2 regions of the Streptomyces sp. NBC_00234 genome follow, and region 2 is predicted to be linked to the other one. Evidence: riboswitches for the same ligand, from Rfam matches in the RefSeq annotation. Region 2 holds a riboswitch; the other holds the start of a gene.
The links. Region 2 has a riboswitch for S-adenosylmethionine ahead of OG230_RS09645 (aminotransferase class V-fold PLP-dependent enzyme). Riboswitches for the same ligand answer to the same signal wherever they lie in the genome.
Positions count from the first base shown of each region.

Region 1: it holds a riboswitch for S-adenosylmethionine, as region 2 does, so the genes downstream of both, thrC (threonine synthase) here and OG230_RS09645 (aminotransferase class V-fold PLP-dependent enzyme) in region 2, are expected to answer to the same signal.

Region 1 is NZ_CP108101.1:4,520,611-4,524,011, forward strand. Features, by position in the region: gene OG230_RS19920 (DUF7927 domain-containing protein) at 1-704, opposite strand, end outside; gene OG230_RS19925 (glucosyl-3-phosphoglycerate synthase) at 741-1,691, opposite strand; SAM riboswitch class I at 1,845-1,972, shown strand; gene thrC (threonine synthase) at 1,991-3,283, shown strand; gene OG230_RS19935 (MoaD/ThiS family protein) at 3,313-3,401, shown strand, end outside.
Region 2 is NZ_CP108101.1:2,215,880-2,219,280, reverse strand. Features, by position in the region: gene qcrB (cytochrome bc1 complex cytochrome b subunit) at 1-457, shown strand, start outside; gene trpD (anthranilate phosphoribosyltransferase) at 580-1,644, shown strand; SAM riboswitch class IV at 1,728-1,844, shown strand; gene OG230_RS09645 (aminotransferase class V-fold PLP-dependent enzyme) at 2,022-3,398, shown strand.

The sequences.
Region 1 (3,401 bases), 2.3 Mb from region 2:
GCGACGCAGCCCCGGCCGTTCGCGGCCCATAGGTCTCCGACGGCCACGGGGAGCGGGGCTCCGTCGCCCGTCATGCCGGTGAACGCGGCGGTGACGTCCGCCTCGCCCGTGTAGTAGTGCGGGCCGTTCGTGCTCGCCGGGTCCTGGACCAGGTGCTCGGGGGCGACCTTCGTGGGCGGGGCACCGGCCAGGCCGAGGGACGGGACGGCTTCGAGCGGCCCGCCGGGGGAGCCGGTCACGTCGGCGCCGGAGATGTCGCAGCGTGCCAGGGTGGCCCCGCTGGGCCCCCGGTAGGTGCCGTCGTTGCCGCCCCAGAAGAGCCGGGCGTAGGCGATCCGGGCGCCGGGCGGCACGGTGACCGCGCCGGTGCTCGACCCGTATCCGTCGGTGGTGCCCGCCGTGTTCAGGCGCCGCATCTCGAAGGTGTTGTTGTTGTCGCCGCCCTGGCCCCCTGCCGAGACCGCGCAGCGGGCGGCCAGGTCGGCGGGGGCCGTGGGGCAGCCCATGACGGTGTTGCCGATGGTCCGGAAATCGCCGTACAGCGACTCGTCGTACCGCTTCTCGAACGGGGCGACGACATCGGCGGCGGCCTGGGCGGGGGCGATCAGCCCGGTCGCCGCGGAGCTCAGCAGGGCCAGGGCTGCGGCGTATACGGGCAGTCGGCGCCTGCGGCGCAGAGCAGCCCTGGTGCGAGAGAAAGCCATAAAAGGGGAATCTATGTACTTTTATGACTAAATCGGTTACGCCGCGCGGCGGGACACGTACTCCGCGATCTCGCGCATCGGGGGCCGCTCCTCCGTGTCCACCGCATGGGTGAGGGGGACGAAGCCGCTCTCGCCCCGCTCGAACTGGGTGAGCGCGGGCCGCACCAGGTGGCCCCGGGAGAGCCGGAGCTGTGCGGTGCGGTAGATCGTCGCCGCCATCCGCCCCAGCGCCTGGCCGTCCTGGTGGCGGTGCCTGCGGACGCCGACGTCGACCTGGCCCAGCGCGTCCAGGCCCACCGTGTGCAGTGCGTCGATGAGCAGGCCCAGCTCCACTCCGTAACCGACGGGGAAGGGCAGCTGTTCGAGCAGGGAGCGCCGCACCGCGTACTCGCCGCCGAGCGGCTGGACGAATCCGGCCAGTTGGGGCCAGTGCAGATTGAGCAGGGGGCGCGCCACCAGCTCCGTGACGCGACCGCCCTGGCCGGTGGTGTTGCCCAGCGGGCGGTCGTACATCGCCTTCACGAACTGCACCGAGGGGTCGGTGAGCAGTGGCCCGATGGTGCCGGAGACGAAGTCGGCGGAGAAGTCCTTCAGGTCCGCGTCGACGAAGCAGACGATCTCCCCGCTCGTGACCAGGAGTGACCGCCACAGGACCTCGCCCTTGCCGGGGACCGCGGGTATCCGGGGCAGGATCGCGTCCCGGTGGACCACTCGGGCACCGGCTTCCGCGGCGACCCTCGCGGTGGCGTCGGTCGAGCCGGAATCGATCACGACCAGCTCGTCGACCAGCGGAACCCGTTCCATCAGCTCGCGCCGGATCGTCGTCACGATCGCGCCGACCGTCGCCTCCTCGTTGAGGGCGGGCAGGACGACACTGACGCTCGCGCGGTGCGGATCCCGTGTCCTGGCGGCTGCGAGACGATCCAGCGGGCGATCGGCAGCCGACCAGGAACGCCTGGTCAGCCAGCGTTCCACCTCTTCCAGCACGGTCGATACTCCCTGTATGTGATCCATCTCGCGGTTCGGACGACTATCTCAACAGTCCGAGGCTTCGGTTACAGTCTTGAACAACGCGGAAGGCCCTTGCATCTCGGGGTCCACCCGCCGACAAATGCCTGGATCGATGATCCAGTGCCACAGCGCTCATCCAGAGGGACTGAGGGAACGGCCCGTTGAAGTCCCGGCAACCCCCCCATCGACCGAGAGGTCACGGTGGGGAAGGTGCCAAATCCGTCTTGTGGCGAAATGCGCCATGAGGAAGATGAGGAGAAAGGGCCTCCGCCAGCATGGCTGTGCAGACTGATCTGACGAACACCCCTTCCACTGTGGACCTCGGTCCCGCCGCGGCGCTTTCCTGCCGCGAGTGCGGCGAGCGATTCGAGCTCGGTCCCCTTTTCGCCTGCGCGTCCTGTTTCGGGCCGCTCGAAGTGGCGTACGACCTGCCGAGCGGCTCCCCCGACGAGCTGAAGAAGCGCATCGAGGCCGGACCCAACAACATCTGGCGCTACGCGCCGCTGCTGCCGGTCCCCGCCGATGTCGCGGACAAGCCCAACATCAACCCCGGCTTCACCAAGCTGGTCAAGGCCGACAACCTCGCCCGCGAGCTGGGCGTCACCGGCGGTCTGTACGTCAAGGACGACTCCGGCAACCCGACGCACTCCTTCAAGGACCGTGTCGTCGCGATCGCCGTCGAGGCCGCCCGCGCCTTCGGCTTCACCACCCTGTCCTGCTCCTCCACCGGCAACCTCGCCGGTGCGGTGGGCGCCGCCGCCGCCCGTGCCGGCTTCCGGTCCTGCGTGTTCATCCCGCACGACCTGGAGCAGGGCAAGGTCGTCATGGCCGCGGTGTACGGCGGTGAACTGGTCGGCATCGAGGGCAACTACGACGACGTCAACCGCTTCTGCTCCGAGCTCATCGGTGACCCGCTCGGCGAGGGCTGGGGCTTCGTCAACGTCAACCTGCGTCCGTACTACGGCGAGGGCTCCAAGACCCTCGCGTACGAGATCTGCGAGCAGCTCGGCTGGCAGCTGCCGGACCAGCTCGTGATCCCGATCGCCTCGGGCTCGCAGCTGACGAAGATCGACAAGGGGCTCCAGGAGCTCATCAAGCTCGGTCTGGTCGAGGACAAGCCGTACAAGATCTTCGGTGCCCAGGCCGAGGGCTGCTCCCCGGTCTCGGTGGCCTTCAAGGCCGGTCACGACGTCGTGCGCCCCCAGAAGCCGAACACGATCGCCAAGTCCCTGGCGATCGGCAACCCGGCCGACGGTCCGTACGTGCTGGACATCGCCCGCCGTACCGGTGGCGCCGTCGAGGACGTGAACGACGAGCAGATCGTCGACGCGATCAAGCTGCTCGCGCAGACCGAGGGCATCTTCGCGGAGACCGCGGGCGGGGTGACGGTCGGCGTGACGAAGAAGCTGATCGAGGCGGGTCTGATCGACCCGACCCTGACCACCGTCGTCCTGAACACCGGTGACGGCCTCAAGACGCTCGACGCGGTGGCCGCGACCTCGCAGGCGACCGCGACGATCCGGCCGAGCCTGGACGCGTTCCGCGCGGCCGGCCTCGCCACCAGCTGACCACCCGAGACCGAAGGAAGGCACCCGCCATGAGCGTCAAGGTCCGCATCCCCACCATCCTCCGCACCTACACGGGCGGTCAGGCCGAGGTCCCGGCCGAGGGCACGATCCTCTCCGA
Region 2 (3,401 bases):
CGTGCTGCTCGTCGGTGGTGGCAACGACCTGTGGGCCACGCACTTCCACCTGTCGATCAACGCCATCACCTGGTTCGTGCGGATCGCGTTCTTCGTGGCTCCGGTCATCGCGTTCATCGTGACGAAGCGCATCTGCCTCGGCCTCCAGCGCCGCGACAAGGACAAGGTGCTGCACGGACGCGAGTCCGGCATCATCAAGCGCCTGCCGCACGGTGAGTTCGTCGAGATCCACGAGCCGCTCAGCCCCGGTCAGCTGCACACGCTCACCGCGCACGAGCAGTACAAGCCGGCCGAGATCGGCCCGGCGGTCGACGAGAACGGCGTCAAGCGCAAGATCTCTCCCCTGGAGAAGCTGCGCGCCAAGCTCAGCAAGGGCTACTACGGCGAGGACAACCAGATCGCCAAGCCCACTGCCGAGGAGTACAAGGAGATCACCAGCGGCCACGGCCACCACTGATCACCTGAACTGATCGCCACGGCGAGAGCCCCGTCCATCGAATGGACGGGGCTCTTTGCCGCCCCCGGGGCTGGATAAGGTAGAGGCCATCCCCTTATCGGCTGTGGACCCAGGAGCGGACCATGAACGTTGTGACCCCGGACGGCGGCGACAGCGTGGCGGCTCGTTCCTGGCCGGGCGTGCTGAACCCCCTGCTGCGCGGCGAGGACCTGAGCTCGGACGACACCGCGTGGGCGATGGATCGCATCATGAGCGGCGAGGCGACCGACGCGCAGATCGCCGGTTTCGCCGTCGCGCTGCGCGCCAAGGGCGAGACGGTCGACGAGGTCACCGGACTCGTACGGACGATGTACGCGCACGCCAACACCATCCACGTGCCGGGCCGTACGGTCGACATCGTGGGCACCGGTGGCGACCTGGCCAAGACGGTCAACATCTCCACCATGTCGGCGATCGTCATCGCGGGTGCCGGCGCCAAGGTCGTCAAGCACGGCAACCGCGCCGCCTCGTCGGCGAGCGGGGCGTCCGACGTCCTGGAGAAGCTCGGCGTCAACCTCGAACTCACCCCGCAGCGGGTCGTCCAGGTCGCGGAGGAGGCGGGCATCACCTTCTGCTTCGCCGTGAAGTTCCACCCCGCGCTGCGGTACGCGGCCAAGGCCCGCAAGGAGCTCGGCGCGCAGACCACGTTCAACATCCTGGGCCCGCTCACCAACCCGGCCCAGGTGCGCGCCCAGGCCGTCGGAGTCGCCGACCTCCGGATGGCGCCCATCGTGGCGGGCGTGCTCGCCGACCGCGGCAACTCCGCCCTGGTCTTCCGCGGTGACGACGGCCTCGACGAGCTGACCACCACGGCGACTTCACGGGTCTGGGTGGTCCGGGACGGCGCGGTACGCGAGGAGGCGTTCGACCCGCGCGAGGTCGGCCTGGAGCTGGTGCCGGTGGAGGCCCTGCGCGGCGCCGACGCCTCGTACAACGCGGATGTCGCCCGCAGGCTGCTGGACGGCGAGACCGGCCCGGTACGCGACGCCGTCCTGCTCAACACCGCGGCGGCGCTGGTCGCCCTGGACGGCGGGCCTGGCACGCTGAACGAGCAGATCGCCGCCGGTATCGCCCGGGCCCGGGAGTCCGTCGACTCCGGTGCCGCCAAGCGGGTGCTGGAGCGCTGGGTGGCTGCCAGCAACGCCTGAACAGACGCCGTACGCACGGGGCGCGGTCCGCATGGCGGACCGCGCCCTTGCGCATGTCCGTGCGTATGGCAAGATGCTGGGCAGGTCATGAGTGACAGCGAATAGGCCCCGGCTCGCTGTCCGGCAACCCTCCGTCCGTGGCGGGGTGCCCCGGGTGAAGACCAGGCCGTAGGCAGCGAGGTCTACGGCAAGCGCGGGCCCCTCGGCATCTGTGAATGCCAACCCCCGGGGTCCTGGTCCCTAGGGAGCCTCTTGTGAGCAAGCGAATGCGTTAGGGCCTTCCCGCCCTTCTCCGCGCACCCTCATTTCTTTCTTCTCCTGCGTTGCCGCGAACGCGTCGGCACGCGGAATTCGCCTGCCTTTTACGGGAGTTCGCCATGTCTGTCTCCGCCGCTGCCCTCGACCAGTCCGTTTGTGCCCCGCTGCCGGTTCTGGGCAAGGACGTCACCGTTCCGCTCGTTACCGGTGGCGAAGTCACGTATGCCGCCCTCGACTACGCGGCCAGCGCCCCGGCGCTCCAGCGGGTGTGGGACGACGTCGCCGCGTACGCCCCGTACTACGGCAGCGTCCACCGGGGCGCCGGGTACCTCTCGCAGCTCTCCACGGACCTCTTCGAGAGCAGCCGCGCGACGGTCGCGGAGTTCCTCGGCTGCCGGGCCGACGACCAGGTGATCTTCACCCGCTCGACGACCGACTCCCTCAACCTCCTCGCCGCCGCGATCCCCGCGGACTGCGAGGTGTTCGTCTACGAGACCGAGCACCACGCCTCGCTGCTGCCGTGGCGCGACGCCCGCGTGACCTACCTCAATGCTCCCCGCACCCCGGCGCAGGCCGTCGAGACCCTGGAGCGCGCGCTCGCCGGACGCGACCCCTACGGGCCCGCACTGGTCTGTGTCACCGGCGCCTCCAACGTCACCGGCGAGCTGTGGCCGGTCAGGGAACTGGCCGCCGCCGCCCACGCCCACGGCGCGCGCATCGTGCTGGACGCCGCGCAGCTCGCCCCCCACCACCCGGTGGACATCGCGGAGCTGGACGTCGACTGGGTCGCCTTCTCCGGACACAAGCTGTACGCCCCCTTCGGCTCCGGAGTCCTCGCGGGCCGCGCCGACTGGCTCCAGGACGCGGAGCCGTACCTGGCCGGCGGCGGGGCCTCGCGCAAGGTCGCCCGGCGCGCGGACGGCGGCGTGGACGTGGAGTGGCACACCACCGCGGCCCGCCACGAGGCCGGTTCGCCCAACGTCATCGGCGTCTACTCGATCGCCTCCGCCTGCAAGGCGCTGACCGAGGCGGGCTTCGACAGCCTCGTCGCCCGCGAGCAGCGCCTCGTCTCCGCGGTCCGTGCCGGACTCGCCGAGGTTCCCGAGGTCAGGGTGCTCTCGCTGTTCGGCGACGACGCCCCGAGGGTCGGCGTGATCTCCTTCGTCGTCGAGGGCTGGAACAGCTCGCACTTCGCCGCGGCGCTCTCCGCGGAGTACGGCATCGGCGTCCGCGACGGACTGTTCTGCGCCCACCCGCTGGTGCGGACCCTGCTGGGCAGCGACCCGCAGGACCCGGGCGAGTGCGGCGCCCCGGAGGCCGGCCCGGGCGAGCGGTCCCTCAACGCGATCCGGGTCAGCTTCGGGGCCGGTACGCCGGACGAGCACGTCGAGCGCTTCGTCCGGGCGGTGAAGGAGCTGGTCAGCGAGGGCGCCCAGTGGAAGTACCGCACGGAGGACGGCCGCTGCGTCCCGGACCGCGGAACGGCTCAGGTCTGACGG